DNA from 4 places in the Rhodopseudomonas sp. WA056 genome. Region 1 is predicted to be linked to each of the others. Evidence: riboswitches for the same ligand, from Rfam matches in the RefSeq annotation. Region 1 holds a riboswitch; each other region holds the start of a gene.
What was found. A riboswitch is a leader RNA that binds a small molecule or an ion and turns the genes downstream of it on or off. The one in region 1 is predicted to bind cobalamin.

Region 1 (4,663 bases):
GTCCGCCACCGCGTCGATCCGGTCCCGCAGCGGCTGATACACGGTGGGAGCGAATTCGGCGTCGCCGCCGCGCTGCTTGAACGCCACGGCGCCGGCGAAGACACGGCCGTCGACCTCGGGCAGCACGACATGCATGGCGAGGTCGCGCGGATTGAGACCGCGGCCGGATTGCTCCCAATGCTCGCGCGTCACCCCGGCCTGCGCCACCTGCAGGATCGGGCAGTCCGCCGACGCCAGTACCCCGGAGTCGTCCGTGGCGGTGGCGGTCGCAAACGCGGTGGCGTTGATGATGACGTCCGGCGGCGTCGCGGTCAGCACGCTGCGCAGGAATGCGATCGAGCGCGCATCCTTCAAGCTGGTCACGAAGATGCAGGTTGGATCGAAGTCACGCGCGGCGAGAGCGTCACGCAGCGCCGCAATCGCCGCGGTATCGCCGCTCGCCGCCAGGGCACGATAGAAGATCACCAGCGCGCGGCGGCGCTGCGATGGGGGCGGCTCGGCCGGCCAGAAACCAGCGGCCGGCATCGGCCGCGGCGGCGGCGGGCAGTCGTCACGCAGGATCATCCAGGCGGCGTAGCGCAGCGCCAGGCGAATATTGTCGGCACCACCCTCACTGCAATAGCGCCACAGCGCGTGAGCGTCGTCGAGATCGGCGGTGCTGCGCGCAGCCAGCTCCGCGTTCCACTCCATCTCACCCGGAATGCAGACGAACTGTGCGCCACGCGCCAGCGCATCGCGCCGCAGGCTGTCGACGCCGTGCGGCCAATAGGCCTCGCCGCCAAGCATCCGCAGGATGACCAGCTTGGCCTTCGCCAGCGTGCGCTCGACATAGAGATCAACCGACGCCGGATGGCCGAGCGCCAGGAAATTGGTGAGCTGGAGGGTCGGATAGTCGTCCGGCATCGCGTCGCGCGCCGCGCCGAACGCTGCCAGATCGCTGTCGGCCGCCGACAGCACCACGATATCGGCCGTCGCCTGACCAAGATCGCGCGCAACGTCGCCGTCGTCGATGCTGACGCTGGTGTCGAGCTTCAGGTGCATACGAGGGGCCTTGGTGGCACGAGCACCGCGCTCTCCCCGTCATTGCGAGGAGCGAAGCGACGAAGCAATCCAGCTCCCGGTCCGGAGCTCCTGGATTGCTTCGCTTCGCTCGCAATGACGGAAGACGACATGAACTACCCCGCCAGCGCGCGGCGGGCGGCGTCGGCATCGAAGCCTTTGAGGCCGATCACCACCAGATGGTCCGGGCGCTCGGCGTCGGGACGGGCGAAAGCGAGATCGATCCGCGAGCCGACCGCCTGCACCACGACCGGGGCCGGCTTGCCGGCGACACGGGCATGGCCCTTGACGCGCAGCACGCCGTCGAGCCCGAGCGCATCGCCGACCCGCGCCTTCATGGCGTCCAGCGTCTCCGCCGGCTGCGGGGTGATCACCAGCGAGTCGAAATCATCGTGATCGTGTTCCTCGCCTTCGGCGTGATGGCCAGTGCGGGATGCAAGATCATTCTCGGCTTCGGCATCGAGCCCGATCAGCACCGACGGCGCCAGCGTGCCATGCGACCGCACGATGCGGACGTTCGGCCGTACCCGGCTCGCCAGCTTGGCCTCGAGCGCGGCAAGCTGATCGGGCGCCACCAAATCGCTCTTCGACAGCACCACCAGATCGGCGCAGGCGAGCTGATCCTCGAACACTTCCTCGATCGGATCGTCATGCGTGGCGTCGCGCTGCGCCTTCACGGCGTCGTCGTCGAGCGGCACGCGCCCTTCGCTCAGCGCCAGCGCGTCGACCACCGTGACGACGCCGTCGGCGGTGGCGCGGGTCTTCACTGCCGGCCAGGCGAACGCCTTGAGGAGAGGCTGCGGCAGCGCCAGGCCGGAGGTCTCGATCACGATCGCGTCGAGCGGCGTGTCTCGGTTCAGCAGCTTCTCCATGGTCGGGATGAAATCATCGGCCACGGTGCAGCAGATGCAGCCGTTGGTCAGCTCGACGATGTCGCCCGGTGCGCACACCGACGCGCCGCAATCCTCGACCAGCGAGCCGTCGAAACCGGCATCGCCGAATTCATTGACGATCACCGCGATGCGGCGGCCGCTCGACTGATTGAGCAGCGCGCGCAGCAGCGTAGTCTTGCCGGCGCCAAGAAAACCGGTGAGCACCGTGACGGGAACGCGGTCGGTCATGAACTACTCTCCTGTTTGGCGTTTCAGCCACAGCGGCAGGCCGGCGGCGATGAAGGCGACGTCGGGCACGGCTGCGGCGACGGTCTGGTTGAGACGGCCCTGCGCGTCGCGGAAGGCGCGGCCGAGCGGCGTCTCCGGCACCAGGCCGAGGCCGACTTCGTTGGAGACGAGCACGATCGGACCGGCGGCGACGCCGAGATAGCGCGCCAGCCGCCTCGCCTCGACCTCGGGATCGCGACCGGCTTCCATCAGATTGAACAGCCACAGCGTCAGGCAATCGACCAGCACCGCGCGGCCACGGCCGGCATGCTGGGTCAGCGCATCGACCAGCCCAAGCGGCTCCTCGATCGTGGTCCAGCCATCGCCGCGGCGGGCGCGGTGATGCGCGATCCGGTCGGACATTTCGTCGTCGCTGGCGGTCGCGGTGGCCAGATAAATCTTAGCGTGGCCGCTGCTGGTGACCAGCCGTTCGCCGAACACCGATTTGCCGGAACGCGCGCCGCCGAGCACCAGGGTGGAGATCAGCGCGCTCATGCCGGCGCCCGCCCATCGTCGGGCGACCATTGCGGCGGCGGCAGGCGGACGAGCGTGCTCTTGCGCAGGAGTTCCGGACGCTGCCGCCATGGCACCAGGCCGTAGTGACTATCCTGATAGGAGGCCACGAACGTCGCCACCGCGTCGGCGCCGCTGGCACCGTCGAGATCGCCGAACACGAAGGTGTAGCCGCCCGCACTCGACACCGCGACAGTCGCGGCGCGCTTGCACGCGGACAGACACTGCACGGCGCGCACCTGCACCGAACCGGCGTCCGCCAGCGCGGCGCGGACCGCCTCCAGCATCGGAGCGCCGACGGCGACGCCGTCGATCGTCTTGCAGGTGGTGCAGACGCTGACCATCACCGGCGCGCCAGGCAGCACGCGCGGCGGATCGGCGCTCACATCGGCATGGGGCTCGGAATCCATCGGGCTCGAATCATCGCGTCAGCTATCGAGCTTTGTCGGAACGCGCGGGAGAGGCCTTTGCCGTCCGCACTGCTTCCGTCCGGTGCACCCCGCCCCGACGACGCCTTCAAAGCACAATACGCGATGGCAGGTCTCCTGGCTCGCGAGTCGCCGCCATTCGCCGCCTTCCCAGGATTTCCCAGTGGCCTCGGCGATGGCTCGTCGCTTACAGTTGCGGGGGCAGCTCCGGGATCGAGACGCACCGCGTCTCCCACCGGCTTCCCTTTTCACCTTCCTTACGGAAGGACCATCGCGGCGCACGCTAGCTGCGACGCTGTTGCGGGTCAACAACGCGAAGGTGGTGTTGACCGGACTTGCGCGGTTACGTCAGTTGCGCGCCTTGCCGAACCAAAGGACCATCCGATGCCGACCGACACCCTCGTCACCTGGCAGCCGCCCTCGATCACCCCGGTCGACCCGACGCTGAAAGCAACCTTGCGGGCGCGGGTGGACGGCAAGGCCAAGCCGCTCGGCTCGCTCGGGCGGATCGAAGACCTCGCGATCGAGCTGGCTTTGATGCGACATCCGCAGCCGCCGCGCGCCGACAACGCGGTGCTGATGGTGTTCGCCGGCGACCACGGCCTGACCGAAGAAGGCGTGTCGCAATATCCGTCCGCCGTGACGGTGGCGATGGTGATGACCTATCTGGCCGGCAAGGCCACCGCCAATGCGTTCGCGGCGGCCAACCATGTCGATGTCCGGGTGATCGATGCCGGCGTCGCCGCCGAACTGCCGAAACATCCCGACCTGATCGACGCCAAGATCCGGATGGGAACAGCCAACGCGGCGCGTCAGCCGGCGATGAGCATCGCGGAGGCCTGCCAGGCGCTCGATCGCGGCGCCGAGCTGGCGCGTGCCGAGATCGCTGCGGGCGCGGACGTGATCGCGCTCGGCGAAATGGGGATCGGCAATACGGCTTCATCGTCGTTGCTGCTGCATCGGCTCGGTCCGGCCCCGCTCGACCAGAGCATCGGCATCGGCGCCGGCCAGGACGCCGACGGGATGGTCAAGAAGAAGGCGGCGATCGAAAAGGCGGCGATGCGCAGCACCGCCACCGCACCGCTCGAAGTGCTGGCCGAATTCGGCGGGCTGGAGATCGCCATGATGGCCGGCGCGGTGCTGGGCGCCGCCGCGCAGCGCCGTCCGGTGATCGTCGACGGCTTCATCGCCACCGCCGCGGCGCTGGTCGCGGTGCGGCTGGCGCCGGAAGCCCGCGACTATTGCGTATTCGCCCACCGCTCCGCCGAGCGCGGCCACGATCTCGCGCTGCAGGCGATGGATGCCGCGCCGCTGCTCGATCTGCGGCTGCGGCTCGGCGAAGGCACCGGGGCGATCCTTGCGGTGCCGCTGCTGCGCGCCGCTTCGCGGCTGCTCACCGACGTCGCCGATCTCTCCGACGTGCTCGCAGGCAAACTATGAGCTCGACGCTGAACAGACTGGTGGCGATGACCGATCCGGCCGAGATCGCCGCCGCCAACGCCA
Region 2 (4,663 bases), on a different contig from region 1:
CGCCGTGGACCAGGACGTCGAGGCCGACCTTCTCCTGCCACTGAATCGCCCGGGCGGTCTCGCCGCGCAGGAACGTGTTGTAGTCCGCATCCGAGATCGCGCCCTTGGCATGAGCGGCGCGGACCTGGCGGATCTGGGCGGTCTGCGGAAACGACCCGATCGTGGTAGTCGGAAACGCCGGCAGCTGTAGCCGCTGATGCTGCAATGTCGCACGCGCAGCAAACCCGCTGTTGCGATGGATCATCGCGTCGGTCACCGCCGCGGCGCGGCCGATCACCGCGACGTCGTGCACTTTGGGCGACTTGCGCCGCGTCGCGGCCGCCTTGGCCGAGGCGGACAACTGGTCGTGCACCGCGGCCCGGTCGCCGCTCAAGGCCCTGCCCAGTGTCGACAGCTCGCCCATCTTCTGCAGCGAGAACGACAGCCAGCTCTTCAGGTCCGGATCGAGGCCGGCTTCGAGTTCGAGATCGACCGGCACATGCAGCAGCGAACACGACGGCGCCAGTTGCACGCGGTCGAGCCCACGCTGCTGCACGATCGGTTCGAGGCGATCGAGCAGATCGGGCAAATCAGCGCGCCAGACATTGCGCCCGTCGATAATGCCGAGCGACAGCACCAGATCCTTCGGACCCTTCGCGATCACAGCGTTGATCTGCTTCGGCGCCCGCACCAGGTCGAGATGCAGACCCGCGATCGGTAGCGCCAGCGCGGTCTCGAGATTGTCGCCGAGCCCGCCGAAATAGGTCGTCAGCATGATATCGAGATGCGGCAGCTCGCGCGCGATCTGGCCGTAGGCATCGCGAAACGCCAGGCGCTCGCGATCGTCGAGATCGAGCACCAGCGCCGGCTCGTCGAGCTGAACCCACTTCGCCCCCTCCGCCGCGAGCCGGCCGAGGATCTCGATGTAGACCGGCACCAGCTTCGACAGCAGCGACAGGACGTCGAAGTCGGCATCCGCGCACTTGCCGAGCTTCAGATAGGTGACCGGCCCGAGCAGCACCGGACGGGTGTCGTAGCCGAGCGCCTTGGCCTCGCGATATTCCTCGAGCGGCTTGAGCGATACGAGCTGGAAGCTCTGCCCGGCGGAAAATTCAGGCACCATGTAGTGGTAGTTGGTGTCGAACCACTTGGTCATCTCCTGCGCCGGGACGCCCTGCGGTGCAGAATCGCCGTGGTGATGACCATTGGCGCAACCATGCCCTGCGATTTCGGCCTGGGTGCCGCGCGCCATGGCGAAATAGGTAGCAAGTGAGACCGGCCCCCCTCTCCACCCATAGATCTCGGGAATCGCGCCGACCATCACGCTGGTGTCGAGGACCTGATCGTAGAGCGAGAAGTCGTTCGACGGAATCACGCTGACGCCGCGCGCTTTTTGCCGCGCCCAGTTCGCCGCGCGCAACGCGGCCGCAACTCGCAGCAGGTCGGCTTCCGTCGACTTGCCGGCCCAGAAACTTTCGAGTGCGGATTTCAGCTCGCGCCGCGGCCCGATCCGCGGTGTGCCGAGTGTGGCGACGGCAAGAGACGTAGTAGTTGTGAGAGAAGACATGGCTCAACCCCAAAAGTTGGGGGCAAGGCCTAGCGACGCGGCATGATTCCCCGAACCGCAAGCACGGCGGGGCCACAAGCGCACCACCGGGGCACCCCGCCCGTGGACGTTTCGTTCGACGAGGCAGGTCTCCTGGCTCGCGGGTCATCGCCTTCGTTCGACCTTCCCGGGATCGCTCCCAGTGGCTTTGCTGAACGTCGGCTCGCCGCTGACAGTTGCGGGGGCAGCGCCGGCCTTGCACCGGCTTCCCTCTTAGCTCCGGACGATACGATCCGAAGAACCTCGACGGCGATCACTATGGCGAGGATGATCCAAGGCTGTCAAGCGATCCACGCTTCGATCATCTCAACTAATTAGTTTCCCCCGCGCAAGACGCGCAGCAACAGGCAGAAAGACTCTGTCCTACCGAACCGGAGCTATCAGCTTCCGCCGCTCGGGACGCGACATCGGCTTGCTACCCGCCGATTCCGTCTCTCGCCTATGATCCGGCCGACGCCGGCGCGATCGATCGAACGATCGACGCATCCAGCGCCTCGAAGCGGTCGAGCCCGAGCGTGTCGTACAGCTCGGCGCGGGTCTGCATCTCGCCGAGCATCGCTTGCGTGCTGCCGTCCCGCCGCAACGTCGCATAGAGCTTCTGTTGCGCCTTGTTGGCGACGCGCAGCGACGACACCGGCCAGATCACCATCCGGTAGCCCATCTGCTGAAACTCGTCGGCGGTGAAGAACGGAGTCCGGCCGAATTCGGTCATGTTGGCGAGCAGCGGCACGCCCGGCATCCGAGCAGCGAATTCGCGGAACATCTCGGCCGTGGTCAGCGCCTCGGGAAAGATCGCGTCGGCTCCGGCCTCGATGTACAGCCTGGCGCGCGCCACCGCGCCGTCGATGCCTTCGCTCGCCGCCGCGTCAGTCCGTGCGATCAGATAGAGATGTCGTCGCGCCTTCGCCGCGGCGGCGACCTTGGCGGCCATGTCGTTCGCGTCGGCGAGCTTCTTGTCGTTGAGATGGCCGCACTTCTTCGGCAGGAGCTGATCCTCGATATGAACCGCCCCCGCGCCGGCATCCTCGAAGGTGCGGACCATGTGCATGACGTTGAGGGCCTCGCCGTACCCGGTGTCGCCATCGACCAGGGTGGGAAGGCCGCCTGCCCGCGCGATCTGCCGGATGAAGAACGCCACCTCGTCGACCGTGATCATCCCGAGGTCGGGAATCCCCATCGACGCGGTCATCGCGGCGCCCGACAGATACAACGCCTCGAAGCCGGCGGCACGCGCCTGCAGTGCGGCCATGCCATTGTGCGCGCCCGGCATCCGGACGATGCCGCCGCGCTCGATCAGCGAGCGGAACCGCACGCCTGCGGGGTCGGTGGGGAGATCGGCAGCAACGAGATACGGCATGGTTTCACTTTCAGGCATGACAAGAAGACGGCGCGTGGCCGCGTTGTTCGATCGGCACGAACAGACGATTCTCCGGTCCGACGTAGTTCGCGGTCGGGCGGATGATCTTGTTGTCCTGCCGCTGCTCGATGATGTGGGCGCTCCATCCCGCCGTCCGTGAGATCACGAACAACGGCGTGAACAGCGAGGTCGGCACGCCCATCGCGTGATAGGAGACGGCGCTGAACCAGTCGAGATTGGCAAACATCTTCTTGGATTCGTGCATCACCGCCTCGATCCGGTCGGCGATCTCGAACATCTTCACCGATCCGGCCTCGACCGAAAGCCGCCGCGCGACTTCCTTGATCACGCGGTTGCGCGGGTCGGCGATGGTGTAGACCGGGTGGCCGAACCCGATCACCACCTCCTTCGCAGCCACTCGACGGCGGATGTCGGCCTCCGCCTCCTCGGGAGTCGCGTATCGCTTCTGGATTTCGAACGCCGCTTCGTTGGCGCCGCCGTGCTTGGGACCACGCAGCGCTCCGATCGCGCCGGCGATCGCCGAGTAGAAGTCGGCGCCGGTCCCGGCGATGCAGCGCGCCGTGAAGGTCGAGGCGTTGAACTCGTGCTCGGCATACAGGTTCAGCGAAGTATGCATCGCGCGGACGTGGGACTCTCGCGGTTTGGTCCGGTGCAGCAGATGCAGAAAGTGACCGCCGATGCTGTCGTCGTCGGTCTCGACCTCGATGCGGCGGCCGGTGTGGGCGAAGTGGTACCAGTACAGCAGCATCGAGCCGAACGAGGCCAACAGCCGGTCGGCAATGTCACGCGCCCCCGGATGATTGAGGTCGCCCGCTTCCGGCAGAACGCAGCCGAGCGAGGACACCCCGGAGCGCATCACATCCATCGGATGCGCCGCCGCCGGCAGTGCTTCGAGGGCACTGCGCACCGCCGCCGGCAGCCCGCGCAGGCTTCGCAGTCTGGCCTTGTAGGCGGCCAGTTCCGCGACCGTCGGCAGGGACCCGTGCACCAGAAGATGCGCGATCTCTTCGAACTCGCAGGTCTCCGCCATGTCGAGAATGTCGTACCCCCGATAGTGCAGATCGTTTCCGGTTCGCCCGACCGTGCACAGCGCGGTGTTGCCGGCGATGACGCCGGACAACGCGACGGACTTCTTCGGCGGAGCGCTGTGACGCGCAATCGCGTGGTCTGTCATTGCTTCCTCCCTGGTGATTAGAATTGTTCGGCCCCAGCTTACGATCCGGACTTCCAATCGAAGATGCCGGCCGGCGACGCCACCCCGAGCCGGAACGGCGCGACAGCGAAGCTCAGTCCGCCGAGCTCGGCCGAGCTCAACTCGGGCAGCCGGTCGACGAGTTCGAGGAAACGGTCCTGCTCCGACTGCTCGACGACGCCGTCCGCCAGGGTGCGGAACTTGCCGACATACTGCTCGCGGCGGAACGGCCGGCGCCCGAACGGATGCGCATCGGCGACGGCGATCTGATCCTCGACGATCGATCCGTCGTCGAGGGTGACCACGACGCGGGCGCCGAACGCCTTCTCCTTCGGATCGCGGCTGTGATAGCGCCGCGTCCATTCCGGATCTTCCACCGTCGACACCTTGTGCCACAGCGCGATCGTGGCAGGCCGCGCCGCACGCTCAGGCGCGTAGGACTGCTCGTGATGCCAGCCGCCGTCTTCGAGCGCGACGGCGAAGATGTACATGATCGAGTGGTCGAGCG
Region 3 (4,663 bases), on a different contig from region 1:
GACTAATCGCTGACGGGCGATCGTCGAGTAGCAGGCTCGGGCGATAACAACGATGGCGACGTTGCGGCTGCGCGTGCTGTTGTCCGACGGGGGGGGGCATATCACCGCGCCCGTCTCTCACCGCGCTCGGAGTTCGCCAGGCATCGCGCCGAGATCCGCTGCGCGGTGGCGCAGCCGGCCTTCCCGCCGGGTGGGAACGGCTCTCGTGAAGACAACGCGCCGAAATCGAACGCTAGAGATCCTTGGTGTAGTCGTCGCGATCGCGAGCCGGCGCGCAGATGTCCCCGCTTTCGTAAGGGTCGTCTTCCACGGCCGCAGCCGGCTTCTGCTGATCCGGCTTGGGCTGCTGCTCCGGCTTCGCCGGGTCGGCTTCGCCGCCGCGGCCGGAGCTCTTGTCCCGGCCCGGAGCGGCGGACTTGCGTCGCTTGCGGAGGAAGCCGATCATTGGGGCTCGGTTCCGTGATGGCCGGCGCGGGTGGGACGGAGCGCACACGCAACCAGCGTTACTGTCCTCTTATTTCAACTGCGATTGCAGCGCCGAGACCAGAGCGGATTCGTCAGAGCTCGCACGCGATTTTCGCATCGCCCTCGGGCCGGGCGCGGGCCCGGCCTCGGATCAGGTCCGCCGGCCCGAGCTCTGCTGGTCGGCCAGCCACTCCGACAGCGGCCGCGGCTTGTCGTCCTCGGCCTTCTTGGCGCCTCGCTTGGTGGTCGAGGCCGTCGTCCTGGCGCGCTGGGTCTTGCCCGATGTCGCGGATTGCGGCATCGCGGCTTCGCGTGCGAGCCGCAGGGCGCGCAGGCGTGCCATATTGTCGAGGACCGCTTTGGCTGCGGCCTCGCGTTCGGTCTTTGCGCCGTCGCTTTCAGCGACGCCGCCGACTTTGTGATCGTCGTCGTTCGTCATTCTTCCAGTTCAATTGCAGTCCAATCGGGAGGCGGCGTGATAGCACGAAAAAAGCCTCCGAACAGCCTTTCGGCGAACGGAGGCTCTTCGACATTGGTTTCGCGTGTGAGCGGCGTGGAACGCCGCCGTGCGATCAGAAAGTCACACCCGCCTTGGCCAGATAGGTCCGGCCGGGCAGCGGATAGGCGCCGTAGCGGCCGGGCGTGAAGGTGCTGGCCACCGCATAGTCGTAGTATTGCGCGTTGAACAGGTTGATCACGCTCAGCGACCAGAAGAAATGGTCGATCTCGCCGCTCAGCTTGACGTCGACGGTGCCGTTGGCCGGGATCTTGACCTGGCTGTTGGCATTGTCGCTGTCCATGAAGCGACTGCTCCAGGCCCGCGCAGTGGCATCGAACACGACGTATTTCTGCCAGATGTTCCAGGTCACGCCGGCATTTGCCGTATAGCGCGACACCAGCGGCACGTCGTTGCCGGAGAACGGCCCTTCGCGAAAGGTCGCGCGGGTGTAGGCCGCGCCGCTGCGCAGCAACAGCGAGTCGCTGATGCGGAGCGAAGAGCTGGTTTCGCCGCCATAACGGCGGGTCGGATCGAGATTGGTGTTGTAGAAGTTGACGGGATCGTAGCGGATCTCGTTGGTCAGATCCATGTTGTAGACGCTCGTCTGCATCTCGAACGGACCTGACTTGATGCGGAAGCCGCCTTCGACATCCACCGAGGTCTGGGTCTTGAGCGCGAAGGTGCCTGGGATCGGATTGAAGAACGCGTCGTAGGACGGTCCGGAGGCGACACGTTCGTCGACATTCGGGGTGCGGAACGCACGAGCGGCGCGGGCGAACACGCTGAACACATCGTTGAAGCGATGCTCGAGGCCGACGTGCAGGGCATGCTGGGTCTCGGTGCTGTTCAGCGGCAGCGCCTGCGCTTCGCCGAAATAACCGGGCGCCAGCGGATTGAGTCGGTCGCTAGCCTCGACTTTCACGCTCTGCACCCGGCCGCCATAGGAGAAGTCGGTGGTCGGCAGGACGGCGATGGTCTGCTGCCAATAGCCGGCCAGGGTCTTCTGAGACAGGTTGTAGACGTGAACCGGCGGCGTGCCGCGATACTGGCCGCGGTCGGAATCATAGGTCGCGTCGTAATAGTCGAGGCCGGTGAGGATCTTCGACGGCAGGCCGAAGAACGCGTTCTTGATGCTCAGCCGCGGCGTGATCGACCAGGTCCGTAGATGTGCGTCGAATGCGCTGGCGCGGGAACTCAACAGCGGCAAGCTGCCGAAATAGCCGGCCTGCTGACGCTTGTCGCGAACGCCGCCGTCGACGATCAGTTCGGCACCGTCCCACAGTGATTTGGTGAAGCCGGCGGTGATGTTGGCGCCCTGCTTGTCCGCATAGTCGAACGGCGTGTTGGTGCCGCGGCGGTCGGTCTGGAGCTGGTTGACGCCGATCGACGGATCGACGGTGCGGGAGCCGGGCAGGCCGAGATGCTGGTCGTCGCCGGAGATATTGAGGAAGGCGCTGAGATCGGCGGTGGTGTAGCGCAGTTCGCCGAGCGCGTTGTTCTGTTCCAGCGCGTTGTTGGCGCGGTAACCGTCGGTACGGACGTGATTGGCGAAGGCCGACGTTGACCATGGGCCAGAATTGAAAGCCGCCGACACCGCAGCGAGGCGCTGGTTGAATGAACCGACGCCGCCTTCGGCGCGGAACGTTGCGGGTGGGCCGCCGGCACCGGTCTTGGTGACGATGTTGATGACGCCGCCGACAGCATTGTCGCCGTACAGCACCGCACCGCTGCCGCCGCGAGTGATCTCGATACGCTCGATCGATTGCAGCGGGAGGCTCGACAAGTCGATGCCCTGCAGATCGAGGTCGTTGAGACGGCGGCCGTTGATCAGGAACAACGTGTTTGAGGTTGCGGTGGCGCCGAAGCCTCGCAGATCGACCGAGGAGCCGGTGCCGTTGACGCCACCGTACAGCGACGTGCTCTGCACACCGGGCGTCTGCGCGATGATGTCCTGCACGGTTTGGGCCGGTGAACGAGCGATGTCTTCGGCGGTGATCACTGTGCTCGACGTTCCGACGATGGCGTTGGAGGTGCGGGTCGCGGTGGCGCTGACGACGATCTCCGGCAGCACGTCCTGCGCGGTGGCAGGCGTGATGAGCGAAAGTGAAGGCACCAGAATCGTGGAGGCGAGAAGCGCGCGCGAAAGGGCGGAGCAGGGCCGCGGCGCGGCGGGACGGGAATGCATGGGATCAACCTCGGCTGACGTCTGTGGCACGTCACAGCGAACGAGGTCTCACCGGCTTGTTCGGAAGCGGTGAAGACAATGCCTGCAATTCCCGGCCGGCAACTTCGCGTGTGACCACGAATGACGGCAGGTCTCCTGGCTCGCGGTTGATCTTCCGTCGCCTTCCCAGGACCGAGGTTCCCAGTGGCATCCGACGAAAGACGATCCGCTTACAGTTGCGGGAACAGCTACGGCCTAGAACGCGAAAGTGTCTGCGTCCGCACCGTATTCCCTTTTCATCCCCTTTCGGGAAACCGTCGCCTCCATCTAGGAGTCCCGGGATTCGCGAGTCAATTCGCCGATGGCGGCGAACAGGCCCAATCGTGGTCGGATTGTGACCGGCTGTGACTTGCGTGTAACAGCCGGGTCTGTACACCTCGCACGATAGCGGATGCGGCAGGTGGCGATGGCGGAGTTCGTGGTGGAGTTCGGCAAGGATGGACGGCGCGTCGAGCCCGACGGCCGGCTCGATGCCGCTGCGTTTCATCGTAATGACGCGCCGATCCGCGCCGTGCTGGCCCGGCTGCTCGCCGGCCGGCAGGGCGACGTGCTCGAAGCCGGCAGCGGCACCGGCCAGCATATTGCCGCACTGGCGCGCGAGCATCCGTCGATCGTGTGGTGGCCGAGCGATCTCAACGACCGGCATCTGGAGAGTATTGCCGCGTGGCGTGCCGATGCGGCGCTGGCCAATCTGCGGCCGCCGCAGCGGATCGATCTGGCCGATCCCGCCTGGTCGGTCGCGCCGGTGGAGGGAACCGCACCCGGGCCGCTGCTGGCGCTGTTTTGCGCCAACGTCGTGCACATCGCGCCGTGGCGCGTCGCCGAAGGGCTGCTGGCCGGCGCCGGCAGGCTGCTGCGCCACGACGGGATGCTGGTGCTGTACGGGCCGTTCAAGCAGGACGGCAGGCACACCGCGCTCAGCAATGCGGTGTTCGACACCAGCCTGCGCGACGCCAATCCGGAATGGGGCGTGCGCGACGTGGCGGATCTGGAACGCCTGGCTGCCGGCGCCGGTCTGACGCTGAGCGAGATCGTCGAGATGCCGGCCAACAACCTGATCCTGGTGTTTGTACGGGCAAAACCGGCGGGGGCCGATGCGGCCGGCGGTGCTGCGGCGGGTTGATCGCGCCCGGCCCGGCCCTATGATGCGCGCGCAATCGCCGGCCGGTGTCGGCCGGCGCGAGGAGAATCCCCGCCGATGGTCGATGCGACGGCCAACGACATCGTCGAAGACGATGCCCGTGCCCGTTCCAATGTGGTGCGGCTGGTCGCGGCGCAGGCGCTGACCGGCGCCAACGCCGCGGTGATCTTCGCCACCGGCTCGATCATCGGCGCCCAGCTCGCGCCGCAGATGTCGCTCGCCACCGTGCCGCTGTCGATGTACGTGCTCGGCCTCGCCGCCGGCACGCTGCCGACCGGTTGGATCGCGCGGGTCTACGGCCGGCGCGTCGCCTTCATGATCGGCACCGGCTGCG
Region 4 (4,663 bases), on a different contig from region 1:
TGGATGACGGCATGCGCGATCCTACCACGGGTCTGACGGCGGTTCGATCTCAGGGCCCCTGAAACGACGATGCCCGGCACGAAGGCCGGGCATCGGAAATCAGAGAATGAGGCAGACGATCAGGCGACCGCCTGCTTGCTCTTTTCGGCGCGCTTGCGCTCGTTGGGATCGAGCAGGCGCTTGCGCAGCCGGATCGACTTCGGGGTGATCTCGACCAGCTCGTCGTCCTCGATATAGGCCAGCGCCTTTTCCAGCGTCATCCGGATCGGCGGCGTCAGGCGCACCGCTTCGTCCTTCGAGGTGGTGCGGATGTTGGTGAGCTGCTTGCCCTTGAGCACGTTGATCTCGAGATCGTTGTCGCGGGTGTGCTCGCCGACGATCATGCCCTTGTAGACCTTCCAGCCCGGCTCGATCATCATCGGGCCGCGATCTTCCAGCTTGAACATCGCGTAGGCGACCGCCTCGCCCTGATCGTTGGAGATCAGCACGCCGTTGCGGCGGCCCTGGATCTCGCCGCGATACGGCAGGTAGTCGTGGAACAGCCGGTTCATGATCGCGGTGCCCTTGGTGTCGGTCATCAGTTCGCCCTGGTAACCGATCAGGCCGCGGGTCGGCGCGTAGAACACCAGGCGCAGACGATTGCCGCCCGAGGGCCGCATCTCGATCATCTCGGCCTTGCGCTCGCTCATCTTCTGCACGACGACGCCGGAGAACTCCTCGTCGACGTCGATGACGACTTCCTCGACCGGCTCGAGGAGCTGGCCGTTCTCGTCGCGGGTCAGCACCACGCGCGGACGCGACACGCTGAGTTCGAAGCCTTCACGGCGCATGTTCTCGATCAGGATCGCGAGCTGCAATTCGCCGCGGCCCGACACTTCCATCGCGTCCTTGTCGGCGGATTCGACGACGCGCAGCGCGACGTTGCCCTCGGCCTCGCGGAGCAGGCGGTCGCGGATCAGGCGGCTGGTGACCTTGTCGCCTTCGGTGCCGGCGAGCGGCGAGTTGTTGACGATGAACGACATCGACACGGTCGGCGGATCGATCGCCTGGGCCTGGATCGGGGTATCGACCGCCGGATCGCAGAAGGTGTCGGCGACGGTACCCTTGGTCAGGCCGGCGATCGCCACGATGTCACCGGCTTCGGCGATATCGAGCGGCACGCGCTCGAGGCCGCGAAACGCCAGGATCTTGCTGATGCGGCCCTGCTCGACCAGCTTGCCGTCGCGCGACAGCACCTTGACGGCCTGGTTCGGCTTCACCGTGCCCGACGCGATGCGGCCGGTGATGATGCGGCCGAGATAGGGGTTGGCTTCCAGGATGGTGCCGAGCAGCCGGAACGGGCCTTCCTCGACCACCGGGGCGTGGACATGCTTGAGCACCAGCTCGAACAGCGGCTTCATGCCTTCCGAGTGGTCGCCGTCCGGCTTGTCGGACATCCAGCCGTTCTTGCCGGAGCCGTACAGGATCGGGAAGTCGAGCTGTTCGTCGGTGGCGTCGAGCGCGGCGAACAGGTCGAACACCTCGTTGACCACTTCGGTGACGCGGGCGTCGGAGCGGTCGACCTTGTTGATCGCGACGATCGGCTTGAGGCCGAGCTTCAGCGCCTTGCCGACCACGAATTTGGTCTGCGGCATCGGGCCTTCGGCGGCGTCGACCAGCACGATCACGCCGTCGACCATCGACAGGATGCGCTCGACTTCGCCGCCGAAGTCGGCGTGTCCGGGCGTGTCGACGATGTTGATGTGAGTGTCGCCCCAGACCACCGAGGTGCACTTCGCCAGAATGGTGATGCCGCGCTCGCGTTCGAGATCGTTCGAATCCATCGCCCGTTCGACCTGGCGCTGGTTGTCGCGATAGGTACCGGACTGCTGCAGCAGCTTGTCGACCAGGGTGGTCTTGCCGTGGTCAACGTGGGCGATAATGGCGATATTACGGAGTGTCATGGCTCTCTGTCGGTCCTGCGGGCGTTGCCTGAATTCAGCGCGATACAGGCACACTGCGGAATGCGCCAAAGGACGCGCCGCAACCAGCCTGTGTCTGAAACGCGCCGGGCAATCGCAATCTGAAATCGCAACAAACAGGCCCGGTCGAACAGGACCGGGCACCAGCACGCGTTGCGACGCAATATACGCAGAAATCGCGAAATCACAATGACGGTTGCGGCCGCACAGACCGTCTTTGATGCGGGCGTGGTCGAGGACCAGCGCGTCGGCTGACTGACCAGCAGCCGGGAGGGCTTGACCCAGAATGGTAATGTTATAACGTTACCTTCATCGTCGCTCTGACAGGTAAATCCATAGTGCAGCCGCTAACCCTCGGATCGATTGGATTTTTCTCTCCCCGTTCGTTGACAGCGTTGCCCGATGTCTTCTACCGTGCCCAGCGACGGTTCCCGAAAGGGATCAATAGGGAACGCGGTGCGGGTCTTCGGGCCCTATTCCGCGGCTGCCCCCGCAACTGTAAGCGGCGAGCCATTCGCCACACGCCACTGGGGCTTTGGTCCTGGGAAGGCGGTGAATGGCGGCGACCCGCGAGCCAGGAGACCTGCCGTCAGTCGTGGTCACACGCGAACACATTGGGCGGGGTGTCCTGGTGCGTGTCGAACCGTAGCCCGCAAGAAGGCTGCGGCAGACCTGTTTCGCGGTGACGTGCCACGTTAGCCGCGAGCCAAGAAAATGACTCCCGCCGTTCTGCCTCTCGGGCGCAATCGTCGCCTGCTGTCGTCTGTCGCCCTCGTCCCTCTGCTCTGGCCGGTCGACGGTCTTGCGCAAACCGCCTCGGCCAATCCGCGCGGTCTCGACCCGATCGTGGTCGAGGGCCAGACCGTACGGCCGTCGAAGCCGCGGCAGGCGGCCAATGCCGGATCGTCGCGCCAGCGCCGCGCAGCGTCGCGTCCCGCCGCCGCCCCGGCCCCCGCGCCGGTCGAGACCGCGGCGAACCGCGCGGCGACTTCGCCCACCTTCAATCTCGGCACCCCGGCCTCGACCGGCAGCCGGCTCGGCCTGACGCCGCTGCAAACGCCGGCCAGCGTCGAGGTGATTCGCGCCGAAACCATCGCCGAGCGCGGCCAGCACAACGTCATCGATGCGGTGACGCAGAACGCCACCGGCTTCACCGCGAGCCCGGCCCCGGGCAATGGCGGCCTGTCCTTCGCCACCCGCGGCTTCACCGGCAACGGCACCGTGATGTCGCTGTACGACGGCACCCGGATGTATGTCGGCTCGGGCACCATGACGTTCCCGTTCGACACCTGGACGGCACAGCGCATCGAGGTGCTGCGCGGCCCGGCCTCGGTGATGTACGGCGAAGGCGCGATCGGCGGCGCGGTCAACGTGATCTCGAAGAAGCCGCTCGACGTGCAGCGCAACGAGGCCGAGATCTCGCTGGACACCAATCTGCTGCGGCGCCTCGCCGTCGACTCAGGCGGCCCGATCAATTCGAACGTGACCTATCGGCTGGCGGCGATCGGCAACATGTCGGACGGTTGGGTGGATCGTGACACAATGTCGAACGTCGCGGTGTCGGGCTCGGTGCGGGTGCAGGCCGCCGACAATCTCGCCTTCACACTGAGCGAAGATTATGCCGACCGCAGCCCGTCGCGTTATTTCGGCACGCCGCTGGTGAACGGCCGGATCGACGAGTCGCTGCGTTTCAAGAACTACAATGTCGGCGACTCCAGCATCCGCTATCGCGACAACTGGACCCAGTTCAAGACCGAGTGGGACGTCGCCGAAGGCGTCTCGGTCAAGAACGTCACCTATTATCTCAGCAGCCACCGCCACTGGAAGGACGTCGAGAGCTACGCCTACAGCCCGACCACCGGCAACATCAACCGCAGCTCCTATATCGAGATCTTCCACGACCAGGAGCAGGTCGGCAATCGCTTCGACACCACCTTCAAGGGCCACCTGTTCGGCCTCGCCAACCAGTTCGTCGCCGGCTTCGACGTCAACCGCATCACCTTCACCCACACCAACAACTCGCCTTATGCCGGCAATTCGTCGGTGAACCCCTACAGCTTCGATCCGGGCAACTTCCTGTGGGTCAGCTCGACCCGGCCGAGCTTCCACACCCAGACGACGCAATACGGTCTGTTCGCCGAGAACCGCCTCAGCCTGACCGATCAGCTCGCGGTGATCGGCGGCGTCCGCTCCGATCACCCGACGGTCGAGCGCACCGATTTCCTCACCCCGGCGAACAGCTTCGAGAAGACCTACTCGGCGCCGAGCTGGCGGGTCGGTGTGGTGTACAACCCGATTCCGGATCTGTCGCTGTACGGCCAGTATGCGACCGCGGTCGATCCCGTCACCAACCTGATCACCATGACCGGGGTAAACCGCGACTTCGCGCTGTCGACCGGCAAGCAAATCGAGGTCGGCATCAAGCAGCAGCTCGCCGGCGGCCGCGCCGAATGGACGCTGTCGGCGTATCAGATCGTCAAGAACAACCTGCTGGCGCGCGATCCGCAGAATCCCGCCAACACCAACCCGCTGCAGATCGGCCAGCAATCGTCGCGCGGCATCGAAGCCTCGGCTGGCCTCAAGGTCACCGACACGCTGCGGCTCGACGCCAACGTCGCGTGGCTGCGGGCCAAATACGACGACTTCACCCAGGTGGTCGGCGGCCAGGTGGTAAACTACGCCGGCAACGTTCCGGCCAACGT

Region 2: it holds a riboswitch for cobalamin, as region 1 does, so the genes downstream of both, metE (5-methyltetrahydropteroyltriglutamate--homocysteine S-methyltransferase) here and DU475_RS18600 (DUF1636 domain-containing protein) in region 1, are expected to answer to the same signal.
Region 3: it holds a riboswitch for cobalamin, as region 1 does, so the genes downstream of both, DU475_RS12535 (TonB-dependent receptor) here and DU475_RS18600 (DUF1636 domain-containing protein) in region 1, are expected to answer to the same signal.
Region 4: it holds a riboswitch for cobalamin, as region 1 does, so the genes downstream of both, DU475_RS05550 (TonB-dependent receptor) here and DU475_RS18600 (DUF1636 domain-containing protein) in region 1, are expected to answer to the same signal.

The regions. Positions count from the first base shown of each region.
Region 1 is NZ_QPFS01000110.1:11,341-16,003, forward strand. Features, by position in the region: gene cobN (cobaltochelatase subunit CobN) at 1-1,041, opposite strand, end outside; gene cobW (cobalamin biosynthesis protein CobW) at 1,176-2,180, opposite strand; gene cobU (bifunctional adenosylcobinamide kinase/adenosylcobinamide-phosphate guanylyltransferase) at 2,184-2,714, opposite strand; gene DU475_RS18600 (DUF1636 domain-containing protein) at 2,711-3,142, opposite strand; cobalamin riboswitch at 3,251-3,448, opposite strand; gene cobT (nicotinate-nucleotide--dimethylbenzimidazole phosphoribosyltransferase) at 3,545-4,600, shown strand; partial or broken gene DU475_RS18610 (nitroreductase family protein) at 4,597-4,663, shown strand, end outside.
Region 2 is NZ_QPFS01000024.1:3,827-8,489, reverse strand. Features, by position in the region: gene metE (5-methyltetrahydropteroyltriglutamate--homocysteine S-methyltransferase) at 1-1,546, opposite strand, end outside; cobalamin riboswitch at 1,652-1,846, opposite strand; gene prpB (methylisocitrate lyase) at 2,025-2,942, opposite strand; gene prpC (bifunctional 2-methylcitrate synthase/citrate synthase) at 2,953-4,137, opposite strand; gene DU475_RS07305 (MmgE/PrpD family protein) at 4,176-4,663, opposite strand, start outside.
Region 3 is NZ_QPFS01000053.1:26,520-31,182, reverse strand. Features, by position in the region: gene DU475_RS12545 (hypothetical protein) at 233-445, opposite strand; gene DU475_RS12540 (hypothetical protein) at 617-904, opposite strand; gene DU475_RS12535 (TonB-dependent receptor) at 1,038-3,149, opposite strand; cobalamin riboswitch at 3,258-3,462, opposite strand; gene DU475_RS12530 (DUF938 domain-containing protein) at 3,595-4,311, shown strand; gene DU475_RS12525 (MFS transporter) at 4,387-4,663, shown strand, end outside.
Region 4 is NZ_QPFS01000016.1:21,257-25,919, forward strand. Features, by position in the region: gene DU475_RS05540 (flavin monoamine oxidase family protein) at 1-13, opposite strand, end outside; gene typA (translational GTPase TypA) at 120-1,943, opposite strand; cobalamin riboswitch at 2,370-2,566, shown strand; gene DU475_RS05550 (TonB-dependent receptor) at 2,676-4,663, shown strand, end outside.